One region of the Desulfocicer niacini genome, then DNA from elsewhere that is predicted to be linked to it. Evidence: riboswitches for the same ligand, from Rfam matches in the RefSeq annotation. Region 1 holds a riboswitch; each other region holds the start of a gene.
What was found. A riboswitch is a leader RNA that binds a small molecule or an ion and turns the genes downstream of it on or off. The one in region 1 is predicted to bind cobalamin.
Positions count from the first base shown of each region.

Region 2: it holds a riboswitch for cobalamin, as region 1 does, so the genes downstream of both, ACYQ2M_RS20135 (sirohydrochlorin cobaltochelatase) here and ACYQ2M_RS23595 (hypothetical protein) in region 1, are expected to answer to the same signal.
Region 3: it holds a riboswitch for cobalamin, as region 1 does, so the genes downstream of both, ACYQ2M_RS16790 (TonB-dependent receptor) here and ACYQ2M_RS23595 (hypothetical protein) in region 1, are expected to answer to the same signal.

Region 1 is NZ_BAAHYK010000077.1:2,600-10,090, forward strand. Features, by position in the region: gene ACYQ2M_RS23565 (acyl-CoA dehydratase activase) at 1-17, opposite strand, end outside; gene ACYQ2M_RS23570 (2-hydroxyacyl-CoA dehydratase) at 14-1,336, opposite strand; gene ACYQ2M_RS23575 (4Fe-4S binding protein) at 1,317-2,261, opposite strand; gene ACYQ2M_RS23580 (hypothetical protein) at 2,272-3,147, opposite strand; gene ACYQ2M_RS23585 (DUF4198 domain-containing protein) at 3,420-4,202, opposite strand; gene ACYQ2M_RS23590 (hypothetical protein) at 4,240-4,491, opposite strand; gene ACYQ2M_RS23595 (hypothetical protein) at 4,507-4,845, opposite strand; cobalamin riboswitch at 5,041-5,229, opposite strand; gene ACYQ2M_RS23600 (TonB-dependent receptor) at 5,533-7,491, opposite strand, start outside.
Region 2 is NZ_BAAHYK010000046.1:18,065-25,555, reverse strand. Features, by position in the region: gene ACYQ2M_RS20165 (sodium ion-translocating decarboxylase subunit beta) at 1-320, opposite strand, end outside; gene ACYQ2M_RS20160 (hypothetical protein) at 369-503, opposite strand; gene acd (glutaryl-CoA dehydrogenase Acd) at 722-1,885, opposite strand; gene ACYQ2M_RS20150 (thiamine pyrophosphate-dependent enzyme) at 2,104-3,399, opposite strand; gene ACYQ2M_RS20145 (transketolase C-terminal domain-containing protein) at 3,392-4,507, opposite strand; gene ACYQ2M_RS20140 (GntR family transcriptional regulator) at 4,868-5,560, shown strand; cobalamin riboswitch at 5,717-5,899, shown strand; gene ACYQ2M_RS20135 (sirohydrochlorin cobaltochelatase) at 6,029-7,018, shown strand.
Region 3 is NZ_BAAHYK010000032.1:22,936-30,426, forward strand. Features, by position in the region: gene ACYQ2M_RS16775 (cobaltochelatase subunit CobN) at 1-56, opposite strand, end outside; gene ACYQ2M_RS16780 (ABC transporter ATP-binding protein) at 131-952, opposite strand; gene ACYQ2M_RS16785 (iron chelate uptake ABC transporter family permease subunit) at 1,508-1,729, opposite strand; gene ACYQ2M_RS16790 (TonB-dependent receptor) at 1,828-3,972, opposite strand; cobalamin riboswitch at 4,345-4,529, opposite strand; partial or broken gene ACYQ2M_RS16795 (IS4 family transposase) at 5,108-5,963, opposite strand; gene ACYQ2M_RS16800 (transglutaminase-like domain-containing protein) at 6,435-7,124, shown strand.

The DNA of each region.
Region 1 (7,491 bases):
ACGTAATAACTTGTCATTTTCTATCTGCTCCTGTTTTCTTTTTTCTGGATTTCAACATCTCAAGAAACGCCTCAATCCGGGTTCTTAACTGTTCCACATCCTCCGGATTGTAATCGGTCTCAATGCGCAGCAATGGAATTCCGCTTCCCTTTAAAGCACTTTCAAGCCTGTGAACTTCAAAGTCGTAAATAATACATCCCTTCAATACATGGTATAACACCCCATCCACGCCATAATCTGAAACCATCCTTTTAATGATAATCAGGCGATCATCATTGGGAGAAAAAGAGGGACACACACAAGGAGCCATGTACCGCGATGCGATTCCGGCCAGTTGATCCTTTAAGTTTTTTTCGGTGTTGCCCACCGGATCGTACATGTACCGATCACCGACACAGGATTCATCACACACAACGATTCCCCCCATCTCTTCTATTAACGAAGGAATCTTCATGTTGGGAAAAATCATCGGACTTCCTGCAATCATGATTCTGGGTCTTTTCTCGGAACATACAAATTCTTCCCTGTCCCTTTTTTGCATGAGTTCATTGTTCAGCAGGACCAGGGAATCTGTCCACTGCTTTACCGGCACATAGGCATAAGTATTGAGTACCATCATGGCTTGTCGCCCCCAGATCACCGGTTTTCTCGATTGTCTCAGAGAAAGCAGCCTTCGTATTTCAGATTGAGCCCTTGCACTGTTTTTAATGGCATGGCCAAGGTTTTTAGAGGTTATTTTTTTCCTTCCCTGCCCGTTATTCACATAATCTTCTATCTGCCCTTTCAGGGCATACATCTGTTCGTTCCAGATACGACGGGAAAAAGTGGCATCCTTGATATGGGGCAATTCCAGCATCCAGACTTCCTTGAAAGCTGATAGCTCTTCCCCGAATTTTCGTTTGGCATCACAGGTGGTGGGGACGATCACGGCCTCACACTGATCAAACACCTTAAGTCCTTTTTGGGCGGAAAACCCCAGGGAGGATTTCACCAGGGGACACCCGTCCCTGGGCACCCAGTCCTCACCCAACTGAGACGCTTCAAAACATCCTGCACAGAGACGAATGGGGATTGCCCCTGCCGCATAAATCAACTCTTCGGGGACCACCATGCAATAGACACCGATTTTCATTCTTTGCTCCGCATCCCCCCCTAAAAAAGCTCCGGAATCATTTTGAACGAAAACCGCTGCCATGACATCATGAAAATATTCAAAGGCCGGTAGATCCCGGCATTCTTCTTCCAATGCGTTCAGCTCAAACGCCGCTTTGCGGGCAATGGCCTTAAGAAACCGCTTTTTTTTCTTCTCATTCGGGTCACTTGTCTGTAACATCATGAACTCCACGCTTCTTAAAAAAATTCTCGGATTTTGATCGATAAATGGTCTTGCCCAGATAAACCGCCCTCAAGGCATCCTCTTCAGGACACTCTTCAACACATTTCAGGCACAGGTTACATTCGCTGAAGGTCACGTCCTCCCTGCCCCGTGATTTGTAAACCGCCTCGATCTCCATGGGACACGCATTATAACAAATCTCGCATCTTGTGCATTTCTCGTCATTCTTTTTCAGCTTGAAAAAACTGATTTTCCGATACCAGGATAAAATAAGCCCCAGGGGACAGAAAGAACACCAGAAGCGGCGTTTGACAAACGCCCCCAATATGGTGATGATGGAGAAAGAAAGTCCCAGCAGTGACATCACCAGATTTGTGGTGGTCCTGAAATTTACGGCCACCCGATCAGGGTTTCCCACCAACAACGGAAGGATATATTTTCCAGGACACATCTGGCAGTATGGAATATTCAGGTTCAATGCCACAAAGGGACAAAAAAACGGAAATGCAACCCACAGAGGCAGCACAAAGGCCACAGCAAGAAATACCCACTTGATCCAGGCAAGTCCCCTTTTCAACCTGGCCGTAAAGCGGATATATCCCACGCCGATCTTTCTTCTTAAAAGATCAAGCAGATCCTGGAAAAACCCGAGTGGGCATATCCATCCGCACCATCCCCGTCCCAAAAGGATAACAAGAACTGAAAAATAAAGCGTTCGTTTCAAAAAAATAATCATGCTTTCCAGAGTAAACGTTCCAAGGGTTTGCTGAAGGGTCAGCAGATAACAGGTTCCCGCCCTGGCCCGGACATAACAACATGAAAAAGTGGGAAGAAAATAACCAAAGTAGAGCCCGATATAGGCCCCGAAAAGTAAAATAAAATAGGCGGAAATCAATACACTCCACCGGAGCTTCGAAATTGTCATGATAAGGTCTTTAATGTTTTTTGATTTTTTGATTTTCAAACATGATTATTTTTCGCGTATTCTGCCAATATCTTCTTCCCGCAAAACCCGCCACCATGATCAGACAAATGCCCCCTCCAATAATGGACCAATAGGCGAAGCCCATTGCCTTGGATCGCCATTCCGGCCTGTTCTTGTACACCACCACGGGAAAGGTTGTTATGTAAAATTCATTTTTTGTCCGATCATGGTGAGTGGCAATGTAGAGATAATTCTGCCACTCACCGGAAACCAGGCGATCATCAGGGGGCATTACCTCGAATTGTCCCCTGTCGTCCGTCACAAAGGATTTTTTCCATTGACTTCCAAGAGCAATCACGCTCACTTCAGCTCCTGGAAGGGGTCTTTTGTTGTATTTAAGCATCATTTCATAGGAGCGATGGGAGACCTGTCGTCCTCCGCCAAATCTTGATTTCGCCGTATTGATCACCGGGCCGATTTCAAGGGGCATATGCTGAACATCATCTAAAAAAACCACCGAGGCACTGCCGAGCCTGCCGCCGTTTTTATGATGGGAAATAAGATGTTTGGCGCAAAGATGAATTGATTCTGAAGAACCATCCCCGTCCACATCCCTGTTTGCAAGGGTCATATGAATTCCCAGTAGATACCGGCCGATGAGGTCGTTGTCAGCAGGAAGTTTTATTATCCCGGGTTCATCAGACTCCCATGGCAGTGTTTGAATCTTGCCGTCGGGATCACGCACCACCGCAAAGGATGAACCCGGTATCATACTATCAGAAAAAGAAGAGGGATCAATCGAAACGATCTCATCCAGAAAAGAGAGCGTCAGATACTTTTTCTCTGAGTTTGCCCGTCTGTTTTGACTTCTTAATTTTCTTATCATTTTCCAATTCATCTGTTCCAAATCTGATGGATATATGTATCTATTCTGATCGACAAGTTCCCAAAAACAGACGGGGAAGCCTTCCATGGCATACGCGCTGGGAAATGCCAGGCTCAGCAGGATCAGACAGTAAAAAATAGGCACAAAATGTTTCATGGCATTAATCCATTATGATGTTATCGATGCCCTTGACAGGGGACGGAATGTCGCATTAACAGCGATTGCGAGCCTCTGGTTCGAGGCTCACAATCACGAGCTGTTACTGCAAGATATCATCGCACCTCAAAGGTCAGGGATGTGGTATAGGAATATTCGTCCGCCTTATCCGGTTCCGGATAGGGTGCCTTGTGGTTTGCCTTAATCACCCAGATACCTGAACTCAAGATCTTTATTTCCCCGATTCCGTCCTGTTTTGTCCTTGTGGTATAAGCCCAGGCATTGTCATAGGAAAACCCTGCATAGGAGGCGTTGATATTTTCAGTAAGAGGCTTTCCCTGGTACAGTAGTTTGAATCTGAAATAATCACCTGTTTTCAAATGGGACGGGTTGACCATGGGAACGATCTCAAGGGGAATTCCCACTGGCTGCATAAAGGATTTGCTTTCCGTGGGAGCTCCCACGTTAATAATGGCCTTTCCATACATCCCCAGATATCGTGAATAAATCACATCTTTAAGTCCCTTCCTGGGTTTATGAACATATCCATGGGTTGTTTTAGTGGAAAATCCCTCCTTTCGATGTACCATGGCGATATAGGTGTCCTGGGAGAGTTTGTCCGCCGATGCATATTGAAATTCGTTCAATGCATTCACCTTTATTTCCTTGCCGTCTGGCCCTATCATGTATATCTTGCCGAGCATCTCTTTGCCATAAAGGATGTCCATTACAGGGCTATAAAAGGCATGGCCCCACCCGATGGAAAAATTAACCCCATGGTTCTCAACCGGCGTATAATCATTTGCATTGAGCCACATGTAATGTGCCTGAACATCAAAGGCAAACAAACTAAGAAAGATAAATATTCCGGCAATCGTCATACGTTTAAACCTGTGCATAAAAACCTCCTTTAAAAAGAATTAAAACAACATACGTCTACCAATTGAGATTTAGTTGAAGAAAATAACTGCGCTCCCTTCCGATGGAGTAATCATAGTGCTCTTCATCAAACAGATTCTCCACGCTGAAAGCGATCTGGGGACTACCAAAGTACTTGGTCTGATATATCTGTCCGATGTATTGGCCCGTCAGACTGGGTGCCCGGTTGGTCTTCCGGACGGCATGAATATCCTGGCCCACAATGGCGGCAAAAGTTGCAGAACGAAGCGGCACGGCTTTTGCCGCCATTGTGCATTTGCATTGTTAGGCCTTGGGCTTTAATTTGCGCCTTATTTGATTTTTACCTTTGTCATCACTTTGATCCCATTGATCAAAGAGACCAAACCAATATAAACGTTCATTTACAGTTAAGCCACCGAGGGCATGAATTGCATCAGACTTAAAGGTTTGCCAGTTTGCATAAAACTTGTTTTGTTCTTCCTCTGACTTAAACCAAACATTGCCGTGCCATTTACTAACCATTAGATCGAGTTGATTGATCGAACCTTCAGATCGTTTCCAATCTTCAACCCATTTTCCCAAATTATTTCTGAGTTCAAAGTCTTCATCAGGAATAGAATTAACTAAATCATCTATGTTCATAGAAGAGTCCTAACTTATAATATTGGGCAACAGCTGCCAGCTATCCGGCCAGGCCGAACATGGCAGACCCTTGGCGAATACTTTATCAGCCTTCCAAAACAAAAAAAGCCCTGAATCGTTTAAAAAAAAACGATCCAAGGCTGTCCCTTTTTCTATCCTCAAGATCAAACAGGTGCCGGTATTGCCGTACGCAGCATCCCTATGGTTGTCCAGGTAGGTCTTCTGACTCTTGGATCACTCTACTGACTGCGCCTTCCCGTCCATAACTAACATGGACAGTGACATTATGCAGTGTTCGTCCCCAATCACAGCGGTGGGCCCGTTCCGGATTTAAACCGGATTCCCTGTTATGCAGTTTCCTGCACCTGATCAATGCATTTAATAGTTTGTAAAAACTTAAAAGTCAATAGGAAAGAACAAAGGGGTTGTGTGCCTATTTCAAAAACATTTTCATGGTAAATATTTTAAAAAGGTTATGTTCAGCTAAGACCAGGTCCGTTGAAATATCGGCCCGGCGGGCGGGTGGCATTGAATAACACGGTTAAGGGCGCCCAGTTAAGGCCCATCCGGGCCTTGGACTCCGTTGCGAGAATATGCATAGGCGGCATGGGCCCCGTTCCATTCGCCAGTTAAAGGCGTCAACAAAAATAGAACTGGCTATCAAGCCGATACGAACCCCAAAATGGATTAGTACATATACCGCAGGCCTACCGTAATTGTTCTACCGGAAGTCGCTTCACTGCAATAAAATTCTGAGTCCAACAGGTTGTCAGCTGTAAGCTGCAAGGTGGTATTTTTCATTATATCAAAATTTAACGCTGCATTAACAACAAAAAAATCATCTTCTGCGCCGTATTCGCCAGTGACAGAATCGGGCTCCTGCCGTTCGCTGACATACTGACTGTCCAGGAGAATGTTCCAGCGGTCTTTTTTAAAAGAAAGCCCGGCATGAAATAAATGTTTTGGAATATTGTAATCTCTGCTTTCAGAATTTTTTAAATTCGTATTTTCTATTTGATCCTGCAATATCTTGCCGTCTTGCCATGCATAATTGATATATCCCCCAAAGGCGTCAGTGAACTGATGATTTATCTCAAACTCTACACCACGGCGTTTTTCTTCACCAAAATTTTCATATTTTTTATATAATTTAGTGGTGGTTCCCGGAGAATAATGTGTGGTATAAACGATCTTATCTTCTGTTTTAACGAAATACAGTGCCAATCCTAAGTTCGTTTGGGAGAACAGCTTCCACTTCATCCCGATCTCGAAAGTATCTGAAGTCTCTGGTTCTAAATCCGGGTTTGCCGTAACACTGCCCATGCCACCGCCGCCGTCACGGTAAATTTTATACAGAGCAGGTGGATTAAAGGAGTGACCATAGGAAGCGTAATAATTCATTTTTTCATTGGGCATGAATTCCAAGGCTATTTTCGGGCTGAGTTCACTATAATCGCCTTCCCCATGGTCAACACTTCTTTTATAGCTTCCGTCAGCCTCTATATAATCGGAATAACCGTCATATTTTTTGTAATAATCATAGCGCAGGCCCAGATACACGGTCCAGGGTTCACAGAAATTATACTCATCTTGAACGAACAACGCATAATTTTTCGCTTTGCCGCCATGTTTTTCGTACAGCCCGTAGTCTGCATTTACAGAATCATGATCTTTCCAGCTATCAAGATATTTTCTTTCCTGATCAAAAGATTCCAGTTTAATATTTAATCCGGTGATAATAGTATGTTGGTTGAAATTTTCCCATGTTTTATGGAGATCGGCATTATAGGTTTCGCTCGGATAAAAAGAGTCTGTCCCCGCGCCGTCCCAATCGACATCCGTTGCGCTGGCAGGGCTGCTGTAACCATCTCTTTTCGTATCAGTAAACCCTAAGTTTAAAACAATTTCATTATTGTCATCTTTGTAATTAAACATGTGAACGTTGGTTTCACGCAGGCCTTCATACCCTAAAAAATATCTGGGGCTGAGGGTAATATAATCGCCATTTTGCGTGATAACACTGCCACTGAAAACCTGATTGCCGTTATCATCATAAACATAAGAGAATGGATTATTATAAGAGTATGTATTCTCGCTGCGCATAAACGTATATTTTATGGATTTGAGATCACTAAGATCATACTGTAAATTAAAGGAATAGTTTTCGTTTTCCCAATCTTTTTCACCGCGACCACCATAGACATATGAGCCGTCACTCAACTGGGGCAGATCCGCACTGTATGTTCCCGTACCAGAATCTTTGCCACTGGTGGCTCTGAAATACCCCCTATACCCATCCGAAGATCGGTTTTCATATCCTCCGCCGACAGACAATTTATCAATTATCCTGAAATCGGCATACAAGGCTTTTTTCCAGGTATTATTACTACCGTAGGAAACAACACCATTGGCAGTGAATGTTTTTTTGTTTTCCTTGGTAATGATATTGACCACCGCACCGACAGCTCTACCGCCGTATAATGAAGACGCCGCACCACGCAACAGTTCAATTTTTTCAATGGATTCCACTGGTACCAATTCCCAATTCATTGAGTTGTTGTAACCGGAATTGACCGGCTGCCCATCAATGAGAACCAGAATATCTGTACTGCTGAATCCGCGAATCATCAACCCGCCCTGGGCACT
Region 2 (7,491 bases), on a different contig from region 1:
ATAAGAGAAGGCATGGACAAAAGGGGACCAAAATCGGTGAGGGCTCCCAATCCCAGAAAAATCAGGGGGGGAATGATCTCCCAGTGAATGCCGTATTCATAGAATTTCCATAACAGGCCTTCTTCAGGGGTCATGAGACCTGCCAAGGGAAGGTTTGCAAGGATAATACCAAACCCGATGGGAAGCAGCAAAAGCGGTTCATACTGTTTGGAAATGGCCAGGTAGATCAACCCAAGGCCAATGACCCACATGAACATCATGCCGGGGGTGAGGTGCCAGAAACCGGTGGTGGTTGTTAAAAACTGCAAGCTGTTAAACATTTTAAAAATCCTTTAGAAACAGATACACCATGATATTCAAGTGCGTTGCTATTTTTTATCGGCACCGGATGCCGTCAGTTTATCCGTAATAAACGAGGTAATCCTCAGGGAAAAATAAAGCAGGGCCATCCCAGCAAAAACCCCTGTGATACCTGAAATAAATACAGTTACCGAATTACTCATGAGTTGTTCTCCATTTTTTATTTTTTCATTTTTCCCGGGAACAGGTTTGTTTCCGGGAAAAATGTAAATTCAGGGCAATGATATTCCAGGCCTGTTTTTTAGTCATCCGGGCTTGATCACAACATCTGCCACTCTGGTATGGGATCGGGCTTTGTGATAAAAAACTTCAAACGTCCAGTATCACACGCCTGATCCCATCCTGTTTCCCCATGGATAACTTATCTGTTTGCCTTTTTGACACCCAGGGCATCCAAAGCAATGATCATCTTACAGATGTTGGCTGATCCTTCCACCATGCTGTAGGTGGGGGCATCTCGGTAAAAACGGGCCACGGGGTACTCAGTGGAGTAACCATAGGCACCCAGAATTCTCATGGCAAAGTTTGAGGCCTTGGTGGCCACTTCGCCAGCCAGGTATTTGGCCTTGGCCACGTCAAGGCCGTTGTTGAGATTGCCCTTATCTTTTTCTGCTGCCGCACGATATACCATGAAACGAGCCGCATCAATTTCAGCCGCCATCTGGGCGATCATGTCCTGATTCATCTGGAAGGTTCCGATGGTTTTACCGAATTGTTTTCTGGTATTGCAATATTTAATCGCTTCATCCAGACATCCCTGGGCAAGACCCACACCACCGGCTGCTGCAGAAAGACGGGTATGGTTCAAGGAGCTGAAAAGAATTTTCGCACCGTCACCGGGTTTTCCCAGCAGATTTTCCTTGGGAACCTTGACGTTATCCAGAAATACCTCACCGGTGGGAGAAGAATGGGAACCCAGTTTATCAAGACCGGATGTTTTAATACCTGCAAAATTCTTGGGCTCAATGACAAAGGCGGAAAGCCCCTTGCTGCCTTTGTCCTTATCTGTGTAAGCATAACACATCAGGACATCGGCAATGTCAGCGTTGGAAATCCATGTTTTTGAACCGTTTAAAAGGTAATGATCTTCTTTTTCTTCCGCCACGGTGGACATGGCCATGACATCAGAACCGGCATCGGCTTCGGTGATACCAAAACCACCCAGATACTCCGCAGTACAAAGCTTTTCGACATATTTTTTCTTGGCGGCTTCAGTGCCGTACTTAAAAATGGTGAAGGCGCATCCCAGAACCTGCATGTTAACCTGCACCCGCAGGGAACTTGAGCATCTGGCGATTTCTTCGGTGACGATCATGGCGGCCAGCCAACCCATGTCCTCTCCACCGTATTCTTCCGGAATCACCGTGCCGTAAAATCCCAGTTCTCCCATGGGCAGAACGGCTTCTTTGTAAGGAAAATAATCCTTTTCATCCCATTCATCGGCATTGGGAGCGATCTTTTTCTTTGCAAATTCTCTGACGGCTTTCTGCAGCATAGTGAGTTCTTTTGACAGTTCAAAATCCATTGTTTACTCCTTGTAAGAAATTGTGCGGGGTTGATCCCGACAGCAGCCCCTGGGAATTCAGGTTCTGCCATCACCGGGATCAGCTCCAATTATTATATTTGTTACTTATTTTTTAAAATTCAGTATATTTATCCTGTAACCCGATGACAGTTTTTTTAAAAGACAAGGTTTGATCATCGTATACAAAACCCATTAAAGCACTATCCTGCCAGCTCGAATCAACTCTTCAAGGTTTTTTCAACGGTTTCCATGGCCATGCCGAACACTTTTGGATTAAATCGGGCTTTCAGGGCCGGAATAAGCATCTCTTCCGTGATACCCCTGCCCAGTTTTGCCAGAACACCCAGGGATGCCAGTGCCCAGTCATGGCGTTTAATCTTCAGCTCCTTGAAATCCACCGTCATCACCTCTGCCTTGGTTTCCGGGATTTCCACGCTGGCTTCCCGGACCACCAGGGTATCGGGTCCCAGCTTTGCAAAGATTTTCTTACGGCGCTGTACACCTTCGTCACTCAGAGCAAGCACAATGGACGGGGCTTCAAGGCCGGCATACCCGATTGTCTCCGGAGATAAAATCAGTTCGCTCACGGACTGACCCCGGAGAACGGTGATGTTATAATCATTTTTCATGGAAGCATTGAGCCCTGCCACCATGCCGGCAAAACAGACAATATCTCCGGCGGTGACAATACGCATGCCAGCACTTCCCAGAATAACGATCTCTTCACGTTTGGGATTTTTAAGGGTCACCTGCTGTTCCACGGTCACCGCTTCGGGGTACACGGTTTTTTCAGCGGCAATGGCCCGGTAGCGTTCCCCATATTCAGGGCGCTGGTTTTTTTCCACCAAGCCTGTTTTGGTGGGTTTTTCTTCGATCATGGCATCAATGGCGGCAATGTTTAACTTGTTGCGCTTGGTGTAACGCCCGGTACACATGCCAAGGGTTTCCACCATGGCAAAACCTTTGTGCTGCATGGCGGATACAAAGTGATCCGACAGATTGGCATCATGACCGGAGTAACGGCTGACCCAGGTGGCACCTGCACTTTCGGCCACCTCACAGATATCAATGGGGATTTCCGCCTGATTCAGGAACTCCGAACCCACAACGGCATCACTGGGGGTGGTGGCGGAATACTGGCCACCGGTCATGCCGAAATTGAAATTATTTAAAATGATCAGGGTAATGTCCATGTTTTTTCTACAGGCGGACAAGACATGGGCACCACCGATGCCAAGGCCGCCGTCGCCCATGGTGACAATGACATTGAGTTCAGGGTCGGCAAGCTTCAATCCCTGGGCATAAGTCAATGCCCGTCCATGGAGACCGTGCAGTGCATGGACATTAAAAAAGGTGTCAAACAGGCCTGAGCATCCGATGTCCGTTACAATAACGGTTTTTTCGGCGGGGATACCCATTTTGATCAGGGCCTTGTCCAGCTCTTTGGTAATTCTTTCATGTGTACAGCCCGGACAGAACACCGGGGGACGGCTGTTATTTAATAGACTACTCATTTTCAATCACCTCCATTATCTTACCGGGTGCAATCAAGGTGCCGTCCATCTGACCGTAGAAATCAATGGTTTTACCTGCCAGAACCCGCCGGATTTCGTTGACGTACTGGCCCAGATTCATTTCAATGACCACAATGCGTTTGTACGCTGCTGCCTTTTCCTTGATGAGTTTTTCGGGAACGGGCCACACGGTTTTCAAGTTCAAGGTGGAAACGGGTTTTCCTTTTTCCGCCAGATGATCACAGGCATCTGTGACGGCCCGGGAACTTACTCCATAGCTGATCACCAGGGTGTCTGCCCCTTCTCTTTTCTTTTCTTCAAACAGGGAGATCCGCTCTTCAGCGGCCATAATTTTGTTCTGTAGTCGCTTCTGGGAGGCGCTGATCACTTCGGGATCAATGGTGATGTAGCCGTCGGGGCCATGGGTGGAAGATGTCTGGCGCACCAGGATCTTTCCGCCGATGGGCAAAAAATCCGGGGCTTTGTCGGCATCGGCTTCAAAGGGAATATAGTTTTCGCCGGTGAAGGGTTTTCGCTCCACCAGGGGGGGCAATGTAATGGCATCAAGGTCCAGGCTTTCCCGGGTCATGCCGATTTCTTTATTGGATGCAATGAACACCGGGCAACGGAACTCTTCGGCATAGTTGAAGGCATGCACCGTCAGTTCATAGCAGTCCTTTGCGTCCTTGGGCACCAGCACAATCACCGGCACACCGCCGGTGTTACCCCATCTTAAAAACTGAATATCGCTGTCAGCTCCCCGTGTGGCGGAACCGGTGGACGGCCCCAGTCTCTGCACATCCACAATGACCATGGGGATTTCACTGCCAACTGCAAAAGAAAGCTGTTCACTATAAAGGCTGATGCCAGGGCCGGATGTAGCCGTGAGCACTTTTTTCCCCGCCATGGCGGCCCCGATGCAATAGCCCATGGACGCAATTTCATCCTCACCCTGCACGCAAATCCCGCCTTTGGGGGGTAAAAGTTTCAGCATATTGGCAAAAACCGTGGTGGCCGGGGTAATCGGATACCCTGCAAAAAAGGAACAGCCGGCAGCCATGGCTCCCCTTGCAACCGCCTCATTTCCTTCCATGAATGATAAAGCCATTTTTTTTCTCCCGTTGTATTTAAGATACCTGACCGCAACACTTGCCGCTTTGGACCGGACACTCCGAGTTATTCAGGTAATCCATGTGCTGATAAGGCATAGTTGAGTCCATTACAAACCATTCACTCAATCAATATTTGATTAAATATTTGATTGAATAATCCACTCACTAACAGAGAGCTGCGCCAGAGTCAAGCAATTTAATCAAATAAAAAATCATATTAGAAATCAAATATCAATTTTCTATTGCATTTTCAAATTCTTTGATATAATCATCCACATGAAAATACAAAAATTAAATCAAAAATATAATCAAATTAAAATGACTGTTACATCAGGCGTTTTTCGAGAGAATTCCCTATGAGCCCTAAGAAAACACGTAAAAGAAAAGAAGACTTTACCCAGGAAGCCTACATGGGTATCCGCCGGATGTTTTTTAACAATGAAATCATCCCGGGCCAAAAAATATCCTACCGGGATCTTGCAGAACGCCTGGGTATGAGCCCTACTCCCATTATCCAGGCATTAAAGAGATTGGAATTCCAGGGACTGGTGCGCCATGAACCCAATTGTGGATATTACACGGAAAAAACAAGCATAGAAGAAATCACGGAAATTTATGATTTCAGAAAAATCATTGAGGTCTCCCTGCTTGAGAGCACCATTAACAAAATCAACACAACAAAATTAAAAAAACTCCAAAAAGCCCTGGACAACCATCTTTCCGCCGTACGGGATATTTATCTCAAGGACCGGCTGCTCCGGGACAGAGAATTTCACATGACCCTGGCGGAATTATCGGAATGCAATCTTCAAATCAACACATTAAGACATTTGTTTGACCTTCTTTATCTCAAATACCGGGGAAATATATTGTTTGTCACACCCATGGACACGGTGGATGACCAGCACATCAAAATATATGAGCACATCACATCAAAGGATACCGAGGGTGCCCAACGCATCCTGGGGCAACACATTTTAAATGTAAAAAAACATGCCCTCATCAGCATTAAACGAGTGGTTAACGGCAATTCTACTCCCATGATTTGATCTTAATCAGGCTTTCCATAGCCACAAATTCCGATGAACAAAACGAAGCGTGACAATGGTCCGCCCCTGACAGGCACCCAGTGCGGCTCCTTGTTTCAGGCTCCCCGCCTTTGGATGAATCACTTAAAAACAGCTTGACTTTTAGGACCTTTTACTATTTCATTGCACAGTTCAGGTGCTTGAGCTCAAGCATTAAAGGGAACCCTGTGAAATTCAGGGACGGGCCCGCCGCTGTAACGGAGACGAACGCTGCATAAATGTCACTGATTTTAAATTGGGAAGGCGCAGTTATTAGGTTGATCCGGAAGTCAGAAAACCTGCCTGAAACTTAATTATAATGTTCCCCGTGGACAAGGGACCATTACAGAGACGAGGGAAAAAAAGGGCATCCCCGGATCAATTTTTTAATTGTGGTCCGGTTTTTTTATTTTCCGGACCAATATATGTTATTCGTCAGGAGAATAAATCATGAAAAAAAGTATTCAGATTATCAGTATTGCGGCTTTATTTCTTATAATCAGTACAGCAGGGGTATTTGCCTCCGGGGGCATGGGCAATTCCGGCCCCGGGAAAAACGCCATTGTACTGGCAAGTTTCGGCACCACCGTTCCATCGGCTGTCAAATCCATTACTAATATTGCAGATGTCGTTAAAAAAGCCTATCCCGGAACCGAAGTACGCCTCACCTTTACCTCCAATATCATCCGTTCTGTATGGAAAAAACGCCAGGCCAATCCCAAAGAATGGCTTGATCAGGGAATTCCCAAAGAAGTTTTGTATGTTAAAAATTTCATTGCCACCGTGGGAGATCTGCTGGAAGACGGTTACACCAATATCATTGTCCAGCCCACCCACATGTTCTTCATGGAGCAGGCCCACGATCTTAAGCAATATGTAAACGCCCTTGCCTCCATCCACACCATGAAAGCCAAATGGAGCCCCATCAAGAATATTGTCATGGGTCGCCCGGCCCTGGGTATGCCCGGAGATAAATATCTCTACCACGACGATGTGGATGCGGCCATCAAAACCCTGGCCGATGATGTGGCCATGGCAAAGAAAGAAGGGGCTCTGCTTGTATACATGGGCCATGGAAACGAGCATTGGTCAACGGGAATTTATGCCGAAACCCAGAAAAAAATGCGTGAAGCCTATTCTGATGTGAAGACCTTCATCGGGGTTGTGGAAGGCGCACCGGGCATTGATGATTTACTGGCCGCCCTGAAGCATTCCAAAAACAAAAAAATTGTTTTAAAGCCTTTCATGATTGTTGCAGGTGACCATGCCACCAATGATATGGCAGGCCCGGAAGAAGATTCCTGGAAATCCATCCTCACGGCAGAAGGGTATACGGTAAAACCCGTTCTTTCCGGAATGGGTTCCAATAATGCCTTTGCAGGTATTTTTGTGGATCATATTGCTGATGCTGCCAAGGAACGGGGTATTGAGTTGAAGTAAGTCTTTCTGAAATAGCTCGTCAGTCAAAAGTTCTTCAGATTTGCCATTAAAAAATGTGCCTCATTAAAAACCAAAATATGTGTTGGGCCAGCGGGGGCAAGCTTGCATTATTGAACTTTTAACCCAAACATCACTAATGCAAGCCTGCCCCTCCCCAAGTAACGCATGCTGAGATCAAACCCCCAAATGGGGTTGCTCATAAGATGGACCTCTCTCTTTGAAGCCACTTTTTTGTTCCTCATCCATACCAAGGAAAACTCACGGATCTCCCGATTTCCGCGTAAAGAATGCCCTCACATGCCAAGTTCTTAGACTCCGCCGGGTCGATCCATAGCTCGCATAGCGCTACAGCTCGCGTTGCCTTCACAATCAGACCACGGGATCAGCACCCGAAATTTGGTGATTTCGGAGCTCAATAACCCGCCTGTGCTTCCCTCTGTCAACGCGTCAGCCAATGCATTACTGCAATTGCC
Region 3 (7,491 bases), on a different contig from region 1:
TCATCAACGAATTTAAGGCCTGCGCCGGATACAGAGATAAGGGTAAACTGAAACATATAAAGGACCTCCATAACAAAAACGGATAAAAAGACAGGCAGGCTGAAATATTTTTTGACAACACCGTAGTGCTTTATGCACGGATTGAATCCCCCATCCGGGCATTGAACAATGCTCTTCTGCTTTTCAGGGGAATCAGGTATGGACAATTATTATAGGTGTCTTTCCGGATGCCGACGGTGATCTGGAAAATACGTTCAAGCTCTCCATTGCGGATAATCTGATCCGGCTTACCTTCCTGAACAATACGGCCCGCTTCAAGCACAACGATTCGATCGGCAAAACGTGCCGCCTGGTTCAGGTCGTGGAGAACAATCAGTGTGGTGATGTTTAGCCGTTTATTTAATGATTTAATCAATTCCAGCACCTCAAACTGAAAGCTGATGTCCAGATAGGTGGTGGGTTCATCCAGAATCAATACCTGGGGTTTCTGGGCCAAGGCCAAAGCCACCCAGGCCCGCTGTCGTTCTCCCCCGGAAAGGGCAATCATCGGTCGGTGTGCATAATCCGTCAAATGCGTCAATTCCATTGCCCAGTCAATGATCTCCCAGTCTGCTGAACGCATTTTTCCGGTCCATTTTAAATGGGGAAACCGACCGTAACTGATCAGCTCCCGAACCGTGTAATCATCGGGCACTGTGGGAAACTGGGGTAAAAACGCTACTTTTTGTGCCAAAGATTTTGCCGAATATGATGCCAGGGATTTCTCCTTGAGAAGAATTCGCCCTTTCCGGGGTTTTAAATTTCCGGCAATGGATTTTAACAGTGTTGATTTTCCCGAGCCATTGGGACCAATGATCACGGCTAATTCACCGGCACCAATATTAAGATCAACAGAATTGATAACATCCGTTTTTGTTTTATAACCGAGACTGAGATCTTGTATCTTGATCATGGACACACCCCTTATTTTATATAACTGCCATGGGCAGACCTTATTCTGATCTCGTTTTGCCCACAACGAAGCATGAAAGAGTGTTAGACTTACCTACTCTTTCTTATAAACCCACATGTCCTGGCGGACACAACGAAGATAGGGTCGTAGACGCGGAGCCAAATGGCATTATGCCGCCCCTCCGACGGGCAATGGGCCCGGCCCGGAACTGTAGACAGCTCAATTGTCCGGTTCCTATTGCCCGTCGGGGGAGGGGCTCTGTTGAGGTAGACTTGAAGGCTACCTTTTCATATAAACGATCATGTCGGCCTGCAGATACAGCGAATAATGGGTCGTAGACGCGGAGCCAAATGGCATCATGCCGCCCCCCCGACGGGCAATGGGCCCGGCCCGAAACCATAGACGGCTCGATTGGCCGGTTCCTATTGCCCATCGGGGGGGCTCTGCTGAGGCAACCTTGAAGGCTACCTTTTTCATATAACTGCCACGGACAGACCTTATTCTGATCCTGTTCTGCTCACAACTAAGCTTGAAAGGGAATGTCTGGCTTGCCTTCTACCCTTTATTGAAATTGGATCGCAGCAAATAAAGAAAAAAAGGCGCAGCCAGCACGGCCATGATAATGCCCACCGGCAGCTCCACAAAACCCAGTAATCCTGCCACACTGACGGCGCTGGCCGCCAAAAGGGCTGCAAGGGAGATAAAGACAAGTCGATGTTTTTCAACATTCAGTCCCAAAGAACGGGCAATGTCATCTCCCAATTGAAGCATCTTCAATCGCCAGCAAAAACTGCCGGGAACCCACCCAAAAGAACTGCCGAAATCACACAGAACAGGATGGCTGTTTTTATGTGGTCAGGCATATTTCAAACCTCTTAAAACCGGTAAGCAACGCCAAAACCAACATAACGTCCATCCTGGGGATAATATCCAGATCCGGTGGAAATCCTGTCATGGGCCTTTCCCTGTGCATTAACCAGCCTCTCCCATTCTTTATCAAACAGGTTGCTGCAGGAGACATAGCATTCAACACCTTTAAAAACCCAGGTTATCTTGGTATCAACAAAATCGGCGGCAGGCATTTTCAAGTTATTATTATAATCTTCATATTGCTCGCCAAACCCGCGAAGGTCTATGGATAATGTCAGTGAGCCGTACGAAGTATTTCGAAGTGGGAAAAAATCCACTCCGACGCTGTATTCATATTCCGGCACATAATTAACTTTTTTACCGGAAAGATCTGCCAAGGTAAGAGACTTGGCATCAGGTGTTGCATAAGCTTTGGCTCCTCCTTTTTCCCACTCTGCGTCAATGGTGGTGAAACTGATCCGGTAACCCAGCCAGTCAAGAGGTCTTCCGTCAACTTCGGCCTCAATACCCTGATGAATACTTGAACCGGCATTTCGGTAGCCTTCAAAAGTGGTACCGTCATAATATGAAACCACTTTGTCATCCACCTTTGTATGGTAATAAATAAGACTGTAGTTAAAGCCCTTGCTGAATTGATGTTTAAAACCGGTTTCAATCGTGTCATACAATTCGGGTTCCAGATTCTGGGGCAGTGTGTAAGGATGATCATTTTCCATATCGGCCTTGTAATATCCCAAAGGCAGATAAAAATGAGAATGATTCCAGGAGACAAACAGATTGGCCTTGTCAAGAATTCTATACGAAGGCGATATATTCCAGTCGATGTCGCTGTCATTTTCAATTTTAACTGAGTCCGGCAACTGGTTTGAAAGATCATAGGTCATACTGTTATGCCGCAGGCCGGACTGAAGTCTAAAGCGATCATAGGAAAACTCATGATTAAAATTGATACCGAATAATTCTTTTTCAGCATCAATATCGGCTTTACTCTCAGTTGAGGCATTGTTTCCTGCGGTATCCCAGGGATAGCTTCTTTCCTGTGTGAAATCACTGTATTTGTAATCCAGACCAAAGGTGAGGGTATTGGAAATAAGGCCCGAATCAAACGTACGCCCCACACTGCCCATGACATCATATGTCTTTTCAATACGATGATCACGGTAGTTATCATCAAGTTTGGAAGCATAATTCAAATACTTTTTAGAAAAGAAATCCTGCTGGTCCCGGCTGAAACCCACGGATGAATTAATAAGCCAATTATTTTTATCATACTCATATTTAATCAGTGCATTAATAAGTTCCTCGTCCGACTCGTTGGGCAACATCAGATATCCAGAACCGTCTTCTTTTGTGTATGCAGCAGACTCAGTTCTATCCTGATCGACCTGCCATTGGGCCAACCCAATGGGGTATTTGTTAAAACTCTGGTTGATTCCGACAATAAGATCAAGACGCCCAGCATCAAACTGTCGTCCAATCTGAGCCTCACCGTTTTTGGTTTCTTCATCACTGTCACGGTAGCCATCGGATTCATTTGCATATGCCGAAATACTGTAATCTATTTGATCAGACACTCCGGATATAGTGCCGGTCAATTTTTTGGTATTCCATGAGCCGTATTCTGCACTGACACTTCCCTCAAACTTTTCTTTCGCACCGGCACCACTTTTAGTTGTAATCAGGATGACGCCCCGCGCTGCGTTTGCACCGTACTTGGATGTGGGAGGAGACTTAATAACCTCAATCTTTTCAATATTGTCTATGGGTATACTATCTATTTTACTATAACCGTATACGCCGACATTAATGGGACGACCGTCCACATAAATCTGGGGTCCTCCAGACATACCAGTTCTGGTACCACGGATACTGAAATAGGTTTGGGAACTTGATTTCTGACTGACTACACCGGGGATTGAAGAAATCAATTCCGCAGTACTGCTCTGACCACTGTTTTGAATATCCTTTAAGGTAAGCACATGTATGGATGCATTGGTGTCCAAAAGTTCACTCTTTGTTCCCGAAGCAGACACAATAACCGTATTTAAAACGGTGACATCCTCGTCATCCTGGGCCATGGCACCGGAGCAAAAAATTGCTCCAAACAACATCATTACAAAAACAAACCTAATGTTCCTAAATTGTTCCATCTTTTCCTCAATTTCCTTTGATAATTTTACACACTCTTGAACCGGACTATCCGGTAATCAAGACAATTATTTCTTGGAAGGACTCGCTACGCTCGCCTTCCAAGCATAAATTTCAACAGACACGCTTCCCATGCTGATGAACTTTTAGTTATTTTAATACAACATCAGTCTTTGGCCTTCTCCCCCAGCTTTGCAGAGACAATAATGATTTTACTATGGGCTTTACATCACTGATGCGCCACATTGTCTCTGTCGTTACTGATCATATGATACCAAAACAAAAAAAGCCCTGAATCGTTTAAAAAAACGATTCAAGGCTGTCCCTTTTTCTATCCTCAGAATCAAACAGGAGCCAGCATTGCCGTACACAGCATCCCTATGGTTGTCCAGGTAGGTCTTCTGACTCTTGGATCAATCTACTGACTGCGCCTTCCCGACCAAAACATGGACAGTGACATTATGCAGTGTTCGTCCCCAATTACAGCGACGGGCTCGTTCCGGAGTTTAACCGGATTCCCTTTTATGCAAATTCTTGCACCTGATCAATGCATTTAATTAGTTTGTAAAACCTTAAAAGTCAATAGGAAAGAACCCACAATTTGTCTATTATTTTCTTTTCATTAACAGCTGGTCACATTTTAGATGATTTGCAGGCAATATTTTTCCGGAGCATGAGTTCCTTTCATAAACTTTGACATTAAAAACCATAGCGCTATAACGTTAAAATAAAAATGATTTTTCCATCATACGCCTGTACACGACTTCTGTTCATCGACTCATGGTTTTGCGCGCCAACTTCCTTTAGACGGCTCCTCACGGCTCCGCCCTTGTTTTCGGATAATACTTGTGCTAACTGTAACTTGGTTAACAGGATTCACACATAGGGGACTTGCACCCCATAAGTTCACGCCCATGCCGGGCGTACACAAATGTTTACACCGGATCGCAATTCGCTGCTGCAGGCCTCGAGTGCATCGGTCATGGTGAATTCATCACTCAACTTTCGGAGGAGTGATTTTACGCCTCCAATAATTCCTTTCACCTATTATTCTTCAAGCCAAAATATGCAAGGGCTTTATTCATGACCAACTCAAGTATGTTTTGTATCACATGGGACAAAAATTATTTTTGCCTATTTTCCATTGGAAAGACTTACAACAACTTCAGCCTTTATTTTTGCTCGCCCCCGTTTCTTCTTCAATTTTTTATAGGGGTCAGATAACCTTAGTTTTTTACTCTTAAACTCATAAAGCCATTTAGGTTGATCTTTCAGCATGCAGATAACATGGATATGTTCACGAAGATCCGCTATGGCAAATGGCATTGAGAACCAGCTATCCATTAATACATATTTGGTCCGAACCCCTATATCAAGAGCTCTTTTGACCATAGGGATAAGATGTGCCGTGCTTTTGGTGATGGCCTCCCGACGTCGTTGGTAATCACAAATTTGTTTTTTTGTCGGCTGAGGATAAAAGGATAAAATCAATTCCAAGAAAACTGTTTCCATCAGACCAACCCAAGGTAAGTATCCTAAATCCTATTATATATTTTTTATGCGTATGGTCAGATACTCGGGATAGAAGTTCTACTTTTTTAAACGGTTCCTGCTATGGGTAGAATCATCAAAAATGAGAACTTCCTCAGTGGAGTCGTTGAGAAGTTTTTTGATCGCAAAATAAATTTTACGGAAAAGAAGAAGTGTAAAACGCCTCCAGATTATAAGTGGATGAATTTAAAAAATTGTACACTGCCCCTTTATCAACCTGGATTTCTTTGTTTTTCACAATACCTTGAAATAAATTTGCTCTTGAAAAAGACAGTTTGAACAATGCCGAGAAAATAGCTAACGGGGTGGCTCCCTTTGTTTTGGTTATTCCTGATCTATTCAAAAGTGTGCCAACTGTTAATCTTGACAAATGCTCATAAATAATACCCATTTTATCGAAATTTGAGGTTTGATTTTGTTCACTGATCAGAGTAGTATTCATTTTAACGAATTTCCTTTGTTTTTTGTTTGTTTAGCGGTAAACAAAACATACCAAACAAAGAGAAAACCGTGAATATTTATTGATATATCAAAGCCTTAAATTCAAAATGAGTTCTTTTTTGGATCACCGAAAATTGAGTTATACAGGTTATAGTCCTTTACTATCGACAGACCTGTGATCGCCGCAATAGGAAAAAATATAAAGTCGTATATGCCGGTTTAAGGCTTCTTGAAATTCATGATCGATGCACACCGGCTTTGGCTTCTATGGTGAGTCCTTGGTCCACGCTGCTGAGCTCTTTTGATGAAGTCCGTCAGGTGCTTTGTGATCATGGTTTCGCTCTGAATGTAAAGGTAATTCGAAAACGGGCTTACCGTTATTATGCTGAGCATGCTCGGCTGGTACAACAAGCAGGCCAAATTTCATTAAACAAATATAACAAACATGCCGTACTCTATTGGAAAGGACAGAATGAAACAGCAATCGAATCTTGACATCTATCTAAAACCTACGTTTTTTATTGACAGCGATTCACCACGAATCCAGGCGTATGCCCGAAATCTCTGCAGGGGTATAAGCTCTGAACGGGACCGAGCCATCGCACTCTACTATGGGGTCCGGGACGATATCCGCTATGACCCCTACAGTTTTGAAAATAATCGAAACTTTATCCGGGCAAGTTCTGTTCTGGAAAAAAAAGCTGGCTATTGTGTTGCTAAAGCAGTGCTTCTTGCAGCGGTTGCCAGGGCACAGGCCATTCCTGCCCGCCTTGGATTTGCCGATGTCCAGAACCATCTGGTAACTGAGCGATTGAAGTCTCTTATGGAAACCAACCTATTTGTATACCACGGGTATGTTGAATTTTATCTGGAGGGACAATGGGTCAAGGCGACCCCAGCGTTTAATGGGTCCTTGTGCAGTCATTTTAATGTAAAACCCCTGGAGTTTGACGGCATCCATGATTCCATATTCCACGAGTTCGACAATGCGGGAAATCGTCACATGGAGTATGTGAACGATCGAGGCATTTTTGCCGACCTGCCCTTTGAGGAGATCCTTGCTGCTTTCAAAAGGTATTACCCGAAAATTATTGAAATGAATGTACTGGGGGATTCACGTGCTTTCAGCATTGAAGCTTTAAAAGAGAAACCTTTCAACTGAAAGACCTTTGTCCCAAAAGCCTGAACCAAACCCAATGGCGAGCAGTCTTTATCAAAGATGGCCAGGAATTTTCAGCAAACAATGCACAATCCGCTGTGGCGATCTGCACGGCAGCCGTCGGAGCGCTGAGCAGCAAGTAGAGCAAATACTGTCAGGAGCGATACTTATAAAACTCAGGCGATGTCCAGGGAAGACAGGATCAATCGCCTGCATTCAAGAAGAATTTTCCCCGCTTCTTTAAGTACCTTCATGGCCCGGGAAATTCAGGGAAAAGATCAGCTGGACAGTCCAGGGCCAGGCATGGGAGACTTTTCGACCAAGAAAACTGCGTTTTATTGTGAGGCCCACGGTGCCGGTCAACACCGCG